Regions from separate parts of the Bradyrhizobium sp. CCGB12 genome, predicted to be linked through region 2. Evidence: predicted binding sites of a transcription regulator. Region 2 holds the regulator's gene; the other holds the start of a gene.

Region 1 (4,417 bases), 1.8 Mb from region 2:
ATCCGGCACGGTCGCGAACGGCACCTTGATCGGCTCCGGCTTGTCGAACAGCCGCAACGGGCGCAGCGGCGGCTCGCTCTCGGCACGATCAGGCCATTCGGCCTGCATGGCAGCAGCGAGATGATGCTGCGCCGGCGCGGCCAGCACCGCACATTCGGGTATATGGGTATCCTCAGGCAGGTGCACGACGACGCGCTTGCCGCCGATGCGCGCAGCGATGCGGTCGATCAGCGCGGCAAGCTCGTCATTGTCGTGGACATGGGCGTCGAGATCGTGCTGCTCCTGCACCACGATCTCGGTGCGGCTCGCCGACAGCCGCACCATGTCGAAGCCGAAACCGGGATCGAGGGGATCGGCGAGCGCATCTAACCGCTCGCGGAACAGCCGGTCGATGACTGCACTTCGCGTCACAGGACGTCCGGTCTCGACCGTGATCGCGCGCACCACGCCGTCGGTGCGGAAGAACGCAGCCTCCAGGCGCCGCGCGCCCTTGCCCTGCTTCTCCATGGACGTAACAAGCGTGTCCGCCAGCCGCGACAGTGTCATCGCGATCATGGTGTCGGTCGCAATCGGCTCGGCAAAACGTTTCTCCACGATGTAATCGGGCAGCAGCTTTCGCGGATTGATCGGCGCATCGCCCTGCCCCAGCGCATGCGCGAGCAGCGTGGAGAAGTGCGCGCCGAACCGCGCCGTGATCTCGCTCGGCGTGCGCGAGGCGACATCGCCAATGGTCTTCAGGCCGGCGCGGCGCAGGCCGGCGGTGATGGTCTCGCCTGCGCCGAGCGCGGATATCGGAAACCGGCTGATCGCCTCCACCTCCTCGCCATCGGCCACAATGCTACCCGTGGCCTGCCGCGTCAGCGTGCGCGCGCAGACCGAGGTGCCCGCGATCGCCGCGCTGACGGCAAAACCCTGCCGAGCCAATGCGCGAACCAATGTCCGTAACAACGCGGCTTCGCCGCCGAACAGATGCGCGCAGCCGGTGATGTCAAGGAACAGGCCATGCGGGGGATCGAGCGCCACCAGGGGCGTGAAGCGATCGCACCAGTCGGCGATGTCGCTGAGCGTCTTCGCATCGGCGACGGTATCGGCGTCGAACACACGCAAGTCCGGACACATCGCTCGCGCATTGGCCAAGGGCTGGCCGATATGCAGCCCTAGGCGCTCGGCGACCTCATCCAGCGAATGGATCACCAGCGCATTGTTGTCCTTGATGACGACAATGCTGGGATCATTGGTGTTACCCCGCCCGGCGTTGAAGAAACGCTGGATCCGGTCGATGGGCAGACGCGGCAGCCACAGGCTGAGGATACGTCGACGGCTCACTGAACTGGCACTCATCACATTTCCATTCCATGATCCATCGGCCGCACGGGCCATGACGATTGCGCAAGAGCTCGGCATCGAAACACGGCGCACCCCAGGCACTCCACACCGGGCCCGGCGGCGAATGTGCCGCGCGCAGCATCCATCTGGTCTCGGCAGTCGACGGCAAAGGCTGCGCGGCCATCCGCAGCATCAGCCCGGTGACACCGGAGCCTTGCGCGGCGAGCGTCAGCTTGCGGCTCGCCACCAGATCGAACTGCCTGGTCTCGCCCCAGAGCTCGAGCACCACGGCGCCGAGCGCATCGCAGGCGAGCGCGTCCGCCGAGGTGCGCAGTGCGCTCTCGACATCGGCGGCGCGCACCATCACCACGCGGCGCGGATCTAGGCCGAACTCGGCAAGCCCGCTCATCGACAGCGCACCCATTTCGATTTCCGAAAAATCCTGCCGCACCCACAACAGCGGCTTGCGTGCCGTCACGCGGCCTGCAAGCCCGGTGACAAAACCCGTTGCGGCGGCGCCTTGGCGCCCCTCGCAAAACACCTCGTGGATCGCCGCGCGTGCGAGCCCGCCCTTCAGCGTGCCGTCCGCCTCGCTGTGGCCGAGCGCGACGCGGTCGTGCTGATGCACGACCTCCGCCGTCTCGATGCGCTCGATCTGGCCGCGCAACATCGCAAGCGCGCTTCCACGTGCGCCGCTCATATACGCCGCTCCTTCAGAGGTGATTGCCGGTGGCTCTCGAAAAGAGAACCAGCGGCTGGCTCATTTGTTCATGATATGTTCTAATATAAAGCTAACGGCGGCCGGGGAGTCAATCGAATTGGTGCTCATCCGGATTCGTGAGTTGAATCAAAGGGATTCCACGATGGACGTACAACGCAAGCTGGAAATTCTGGCAGATGCCGCCAAGTACGACGCGTCCTGCGCCTCCAGCGGCACCGAGAAGCGGGATTCCAGTGACGGTAAGGGCATGGGCTCGACCGCGCCCGGCATGGGCATCTGTCATTCCTACGCACCCGATGGACGCTGCATCTCGCTGCTCAAGGTGCTGCTGACCAATGCCTGCAACTACGATTGCCTCTATTGCGTCAACCGCGCCTCCTCCAACGTCCCGCGCGCCCGCTTCACCATCGACGAATTGGTCAAGCTGACGCTCGACTTCTACCGGCGCAATTACATCGAAGGGCTCTTCCTCTCCTCGGGCATCATCCGCAGCCCCGACTATACGATGGAGCAGGTCGTCAGTGTCGCGCGAAAACTGCGCGAGGAGCATCACTTCCGCGGCTACATTCACTTGAAGACCATTCCGGAGGCCGACGACGCGCTGATCGCGGAAGCCGGCAAATATGCCGACCGTCTCTCCATCAACATCGAGATGCCTGAGGAGACGAGCCTGCAGCAATTCGCGCCGGAGAAGGACGTGCGTGCGATCCGCCGCACCATGGGCCGGCTGCGGTTGAAGCTGGATGAAGCCGAGGAAGGTCGCATCGCGAGAACGAAAGCGAAGCCGCAGCGCTTCGCGCCGGCCGGGCAAAGCACGCAGATGATCGTTGGCGCCGACAGCGCCAATGACCATACCATTCTCCACACCAGCGCCAATCTCTACGGCGCCTACAGGCTGCGGCGCGTCTACTATTCCGCCTTCAGCCCGATCCCCGATGCCAGCCGCGCCTTGCCCCTGCGCGCGCCGCCCTTGCTGCGCGAGCACCGGCTCTACCAGGCCGATTGGCTGATGCGGTTCTACGGCTTCGACGTTGCGGAGATCGTCGACGACAGCGCGATGCTGCCGCTGGACATCGATCCAAAACTCGCCTGGGCGCTGCGCCATCGCGATCGCTTTCCACTCGACGTCAACCGCGCCAGCCGCGAGGAATTGCTGCGCGTGCCGGGCTTCGGCACCAAGGCCGTCGACCGCATCATCGCAGCACGGCGCACCACTACGATCCGCGTGGCCGATCTCGCGCGACTGCATGTGCCCCGCAACAAGGCGCTGCCGTTCATCGTCCTCAGCGATCACCGCCCCTCACCGCATCGGCTCGATGCGGCCGGGCTCATCGAACGGTTCAAGCCGAAGGCAACACAACTGGGGTTTGGCTTCTGATGCAGTACATCACCCTCGACACCGAAACCGATTTCGATGGCTGGCGCAAAGCCGCACGTACGCTTGTGCTGCATCACGTGGAGCCGCGCGATATCACCTGGGCCGTGCAGGGCGACGAAGCCGATTTGTTCGCACCGCCCTCGCCGTCTCCGATACTCGAAGTGAATGATGGCACCTTCAACGTGCCGGCAAAATTCGTCGAGCTCGCCAAGGCCGTGATCCTGCATCGCGATGGCGAGCGTTTCGCGATCCTCTATCGCCTGCTCTGGCGTCTGAAGGACAATCACGATCTCATCGAGGTCGCCACCGATCCCGATGTCGCGCAAGTCACGGCCATGGCGAAGGCGGTCTATCGCGACGAGCACAAGATGCATGCCTTCGTGCGCTTCCGCGAGATCGGCAGGGAACGCGAGGCGCATTACGTCGCCTGGTTCGAGCCGGAGCATCACATCGTCGAGCTCGCCGCCCCGTTCTTCGCCAAGCGCTTTGCCGACATGCCCTGGTCGATCCTGACACCAGATCTGTGTGCGCATTGGGATGGCCACGCGCTCTCGTTCACACCGGGCGTCAGCAAGCGCGAAGCACCGAACGAAGACCGGCTGGAGGAAACCTGGCGGCGCTACTATGCCAGCATCTTCAATCCGGCCCGGCTCAAGGTGAAGGCGATGCAGGCCGAAATGCCGAAGAAATACTGGAGGAACCTGCCCGAGGCTTCGATCATTAAGCCTCTGATCGAGGACGCCGAGCGCATGACCGGCGCCATGATCGCCAATGCCGCAACCGACCCGCACAAGCCTCAGAAGCGGCCGGAGGCTCCAATGAAACGCAAGACCACGGCCGACGATCTCGAAGCGCTCCGCGAGGAAGCCGCGCATTGCCGCGCCTGCCCTCTCTACAAGGACGCAACCCAGACCGTGTTCGGCGAGGGGCCGAGATCCGCCAACATCATACTGGTCGGCGAGCAGCCCGGCGACAAGGAAGACCTCGCCGGC
Region 2 (4,417 bases):
TGCGGCAACCCGATATCCTGATTGCCGGGGACGGCGCGAGCGTCGCCGTGCGTAGCAGGGATGGGCACCTTCATGTGATCCGCGCGAGCAAGGACGGCTTTCTGCTCAAGGAATGGTTGGCCGCCGATGCCGATCCGCGCGATGCCGCGAGTAGCTCGCTCGCCGACAGCGTGTCGTGCGACGAGGCCGGCTGTGTGGCGCCGCTCGCCGACGGGAGGTTGGTCGCGCTGTCCCTGCGCATCGATGCGCTGGCTGATGATTGCAGCCGCGCCGCGCTGGTGGTCACGGCGCGGCCCGCGCCGCCCGATTGCGCGGCGATGGTGATCGATCGGCAGCGTCTCACGAGCCAAGGCGCGCTGGCGTTGACGCAGCGCGGTGACGGTTTTGCGGTTCAGGCGGTGAGGGTGAGAGGCACGAGCCGGCCCTGGCTGCCGGCCGGCGCCGGCGAAGGTGATTTCGGTGGCAGCATTGCGCCGAAGACGGCCGCACCCCGCAACCGGGACGCAACGCCGGCGGAGGCCGACCTGCAGGCCGACGATTGATGACAAATGCGAGGAGTTGGTCTGCGAGGAGTTGGTCCGGGTCCAGACCGCAATTTCGCAACACACGAACCATACCATCTCGCCGGCTACGGCCGGCGATGGCATTTCATCCAAGCCCGACCTGAGCGGCCGGCGACCGCGTATCAGTCGATCGGCAGGCGACGTGTCGTGCTCGGCCGACTGTCGGCGATGATCTGCGGCTTGTGTTCGCGCTCGCTGACCGGCTGGGTCACCGGCAATTGCAGCACGGTTGCGCGCTGGCCTTCGACGAGCTGCGTCACCAGCACGTACTTGCCGTCGGGAAATTCGATCGCGTCATGATGGCGATCGGGAATGTGCGGATCGATCTTGCCGAACTTTCCGACGCGCGAGTTGATGGTGCGCGTCCAGATCCAGCGATTGTCGTAACGGACGTTGTCGGCGAAGGCGAGCTCCGTTCCTGGCAGCAAACAGACGGCCACGGTCGGATCGGCCGCGGAAGCAAATCCGCGCGTCGAGGTGCCGCGGAACGTTGTCGACACGATCGTCTCGCCGACTTCAGCGGGGCGCGATGCAACGGCATGCAGGCTGTAGTCACACATCGGGTGCTCCTCATTCGAAGATAGCGACCCGCGCCTCTTTCTGAGGCACAAGCCTCTATCAGAGTGGAAGCATACAACGCTCTGCTTGGTTGTGGGCGAATCTGCGGCTGGTGTCCGCGAGATGCGATCAAATTATTTTTTCGAATCTATTGGGAACAAAGCCCGCATCAATGCATTTGGCGAGTGCGAGCGACAGCGGCCCGCGGGCGCCGACACATCGTTTGTTTCCTCGATTCCTCGAGGCTGCGGAGCTTGTGAGTGCTTGGCGGCGACACGCTGCGGATGTTGCGCTGCCGAGGGGCCGGACGATCTAAGCTACACCACAAAGACCACCCCGCCGGACCGGACAACCCGTCCGGTCCAATCGGAATCGTTGGTATCGAATGACCGCTGGTCGTCTCAGTACTTGCGGTACAGCCCGATCAGCTTGCCCTGAATCTTCACCCGGTTAGGTGGCAGGATGCGCACCTCGTAGGCGGCGTTGGCGGGCTCGAGCGCGATCGAGGCGCCGCGGCGGCGGAAGCGCTTGAGCGTCGCTTCCTCGTCGTCGATCAGAGCCACCACGATGTCGCCGGTATCGGCGCTCTCGTTGCGCTGGATCAGCGCCATGTCGCCGTCGAGGATGCCGGCCTCGACCATCGAGTCGCCGCGCACTTCGAGCGCGTAATGTTCACCCGAGCCGAGCATGTCGGGCGGTACGCTGATGGTATGGCTGCGGGTCTGCAGCGCTTCGATCGGCGTACCGGCCGCGATGCGGCCCATCACCGGCACCGCAACGGGGCGCTCACCCTCGTCCGCGGGCGGGCTGGAGGTCGCGCGCACCTTGCCAAGGTTGCCCTCGATGACGCTCGGCGTGAAGCCGCGGCGGTTGCCGGCGGCGGCCTGAAGCTCGGGCAGCTTGATCACCTCGATGGCGCGGGCGCGGTTGGGCAGGCGGCGGATGAAGCCGCGCTCCTCGAGCGCGGTGATCAGGCGATGGATGCCCGATTTCGAGCGCAGGTCGAGCGCATCCTTCATCTCGTCGAACGAGGGCGGCACGCCGCTTTCCTTAAGTCGCTCGCTGATGAACCGCAGGAGCTCGTACTGTTTGCGCGTTAACATCTCGACCAAAATCCCCCGGTTGATGTCGTTCGATTCCGAGACGCTGAATTCAGCGATAAGCCGCTACATGCTCGAAACAAATCATGAACGGACACTATATGTTCGATACATGTTCCGCAACTGCTTAATTTACCGTGAACGCGACAAAGTTCGCGGAGCGCGTGTGGTCGACGCGTTCAGACGGGCAGGCGCAACACCTCGCAAGGCGTGCCGGCTTCGGCCTTGGGCGCGAATGGCATGCGCACGAGAAGTGCCTGTGCCGCAGCGAGATTCGCCAGCAGCGAGGAATCTTGATGGTGCACGGGAAGCGCGACAAGCGTGCCGTCGTCGCGCTCTTCCAGACGCGCGCGAAGATAATCCGCGCGCATATCGTTTGCATCCACAGCGCGGCCGAGCACTGCCCGCTCATGGCGGTGGTGAATCACGGATCGGCCTGACAAGGCGCGAATCAGCGGCACCATGAACAGGAAGGCGCACACATAGGATGACACGGGATTGCCAGGCAGGCCGATCACCCGCATCGTCCCCAGCCGCCCGTGCATCATCGGCTTGCCCGGGCGCATCGCAATCTTCCAGAACGCCATCGAGATGCCTTCGTCCCGGAGCGCCTGCTGGACCAGATCGTGGTCGCCGACCGATGCGCCGCCGGTCGTGATCAGGATGTCGGCGCCGCCCTCGCGGGCGCGGCGGATGCCAGCGGTGGTGGCCTCCAGCGTATCGGCGGCAATGCCGAGGTCGATGGTATCGGCACCCTCGCTGCGGGCGAGCGCGTGCAGGGCGTAGCCGTTGGAATAGACGATCTGGCCGTGGCCGGGCGTGGTGCCCGGCATCACCAGTTCGTCGCCGGTGGCGAGGATCGCGACCTTTGGACGGCGGCAGACGGCAAGCTGCGGGTGATTCATGGCGGCGGCGAGCGCGAGATCGCGCTCGGTGAGGCGGGATCCCTTGCGCAGGAGCACATCGCCTTCGGAGAAGTCGACGCCGGCGGGGCGGATGTGCCGACCGGCAATTGCGGCTTCCTTGACCGTGATGCGCTTGCCGTCGGCAACCGTGTCCTCCTGGATCACGACCGCGTCCGCGCCATCGGGGACCACGCCGCCGGTGAAGATCCGTACCGCTTCGCCGCCGCCGACCGCCCCGGCAAACGGCCGGCCCGCCCCAACCTCGCCGATCACCGTCAGCTTGGAATCAATGGTCGCCGCGTCGGCCGCGCGCACGGCATAGCCATCCATCGCCGACATAGCTTCCGGTGGTTGCGTGCGCCGCGCCGCGACGTCGTGCGCGAGCACACGGTGGAAGGCTTCAGCGAGCGCGATCATCTCGTCAGGCAGCGGCTCCGCACCCGCCAGCACCGCGGCAAGCGCGTCAGAAACTGGCATGAGGGCCAAGGGTGAAGACTCCTGCTGGGCATGCTCGGGCAATTGGCGGCAAGAGTTCTAGCCGAGCGCGCGCGCAGAGGCAAAAAGCGCCGAGGCAGGATAATTCATCCAACCTCTTGAAACTTGCATTGTGAGGCGCGGCTCAAATTCGCCGCGGCATGATCCGGAAGGCGAGACAGACCGGTACGAGGATGGCCATGGCGAGAACGAGAAGAACGAGCGCCACGGCCAGCATTGGTCAACTCCGCCTCGGCCCGCCCGGACTGACGTCCGGGGCCTGGGGACCCTGATCCCTGTCGGGCAGCGGGTCGGCCTGCGATTTCAGGTCCGCCGCCTTGCTGATCAGCCTGGCGGAAAGATCAGAATCCGAGGTGGTTCTGGCGTATTTCATCAGCAGAGAGGCCTGCTTGGTGAGGTAGGTTTTGCCCAGCACGACGATAAGTCCGATGTAGAATTCCCAACGGACTCATGAGTCCTGAGGCGGGGCATTCGTTCCCGGAACTTTGTATAAAAATGCACAAAGGGCTTTGGTTCCTTGCCCCCTGCGAAGTAGTTCCGCAGGCGACCGGTCGGATGTCGCTTGGGTCCGCTGACGGATCAAATCCCCAGCGCCTTGAGCGCGCTCCCGACGTCCGTCGGCGATGTCACGTGCACGGCAGTCAGGCCGCATGCCCGCGCCCCTTCGACGTTCTCGGCAAGGTCGTCGAAGAACACGATTCGGCCAGCCGGCACGCCAATCGCCGCCACGACATGGTCGAACGCCGCCGCGTCCGGTTTGCGCAGGCCGATGCTGGACGACAGATAGAGCTCGCGG

Evidence for each region. The regulator LexA, encoded in region 2, represses DNA repair genes until DNA is damaged. The targets are predictions, from matches to a motif close to TGTTCNNNNTGTGTTCNG.
Region 1: a site for LexA is predicted at 2,092-2,109, ahead of NLM27_RS19975 (ImuA family protein). Genes of this name have one in related genera too.

The regions. Positions count from the first base shown of each region.
Region 1 is NZ_JANADO010000001.1:4,249,738-4,254,154, forward strand. It holds gene NLM27_RS19970 (DNA polymerase Y family protein) at 1-1,341, opposite strand, end outside; gene NLM27_RS19975 (ImuA family protein) at 1,241-2,026, opposite strand; gene NLM27_RS19980 (putative DNA modification/repair radical SAM protein) at 2,190-3,425, shown strand; gene NLM27_RS19985 (UdgX family uracil-DNA binding protein) at 3,425-4,417, shown strand, end outside.
Region 2 is NZ_JANADO010000001.1:2,446,517-2,450,933, forward strand. It holds gene NLM27_RS11750 (ComEC/Rec2 family competence protein) at 1-542, shown strand, start outside; gene NLM27_RS11755 (hypothetical protein) at 686-1,123, opposite strand; gene lexA (transcriptional repressor LexA) at 1,523-2,224, opposite strand; gene glp (gephyrin-like molybdotransferase Glp) at 2,401-3,612, opposite strand; gene NLM27_RS11770 (hypothetical protein) at 3,842-4,036, opposite strand; gene NLM27_RS11775 (HAD family phosphatase) at 4,201-4,417, opposite strand, start outside.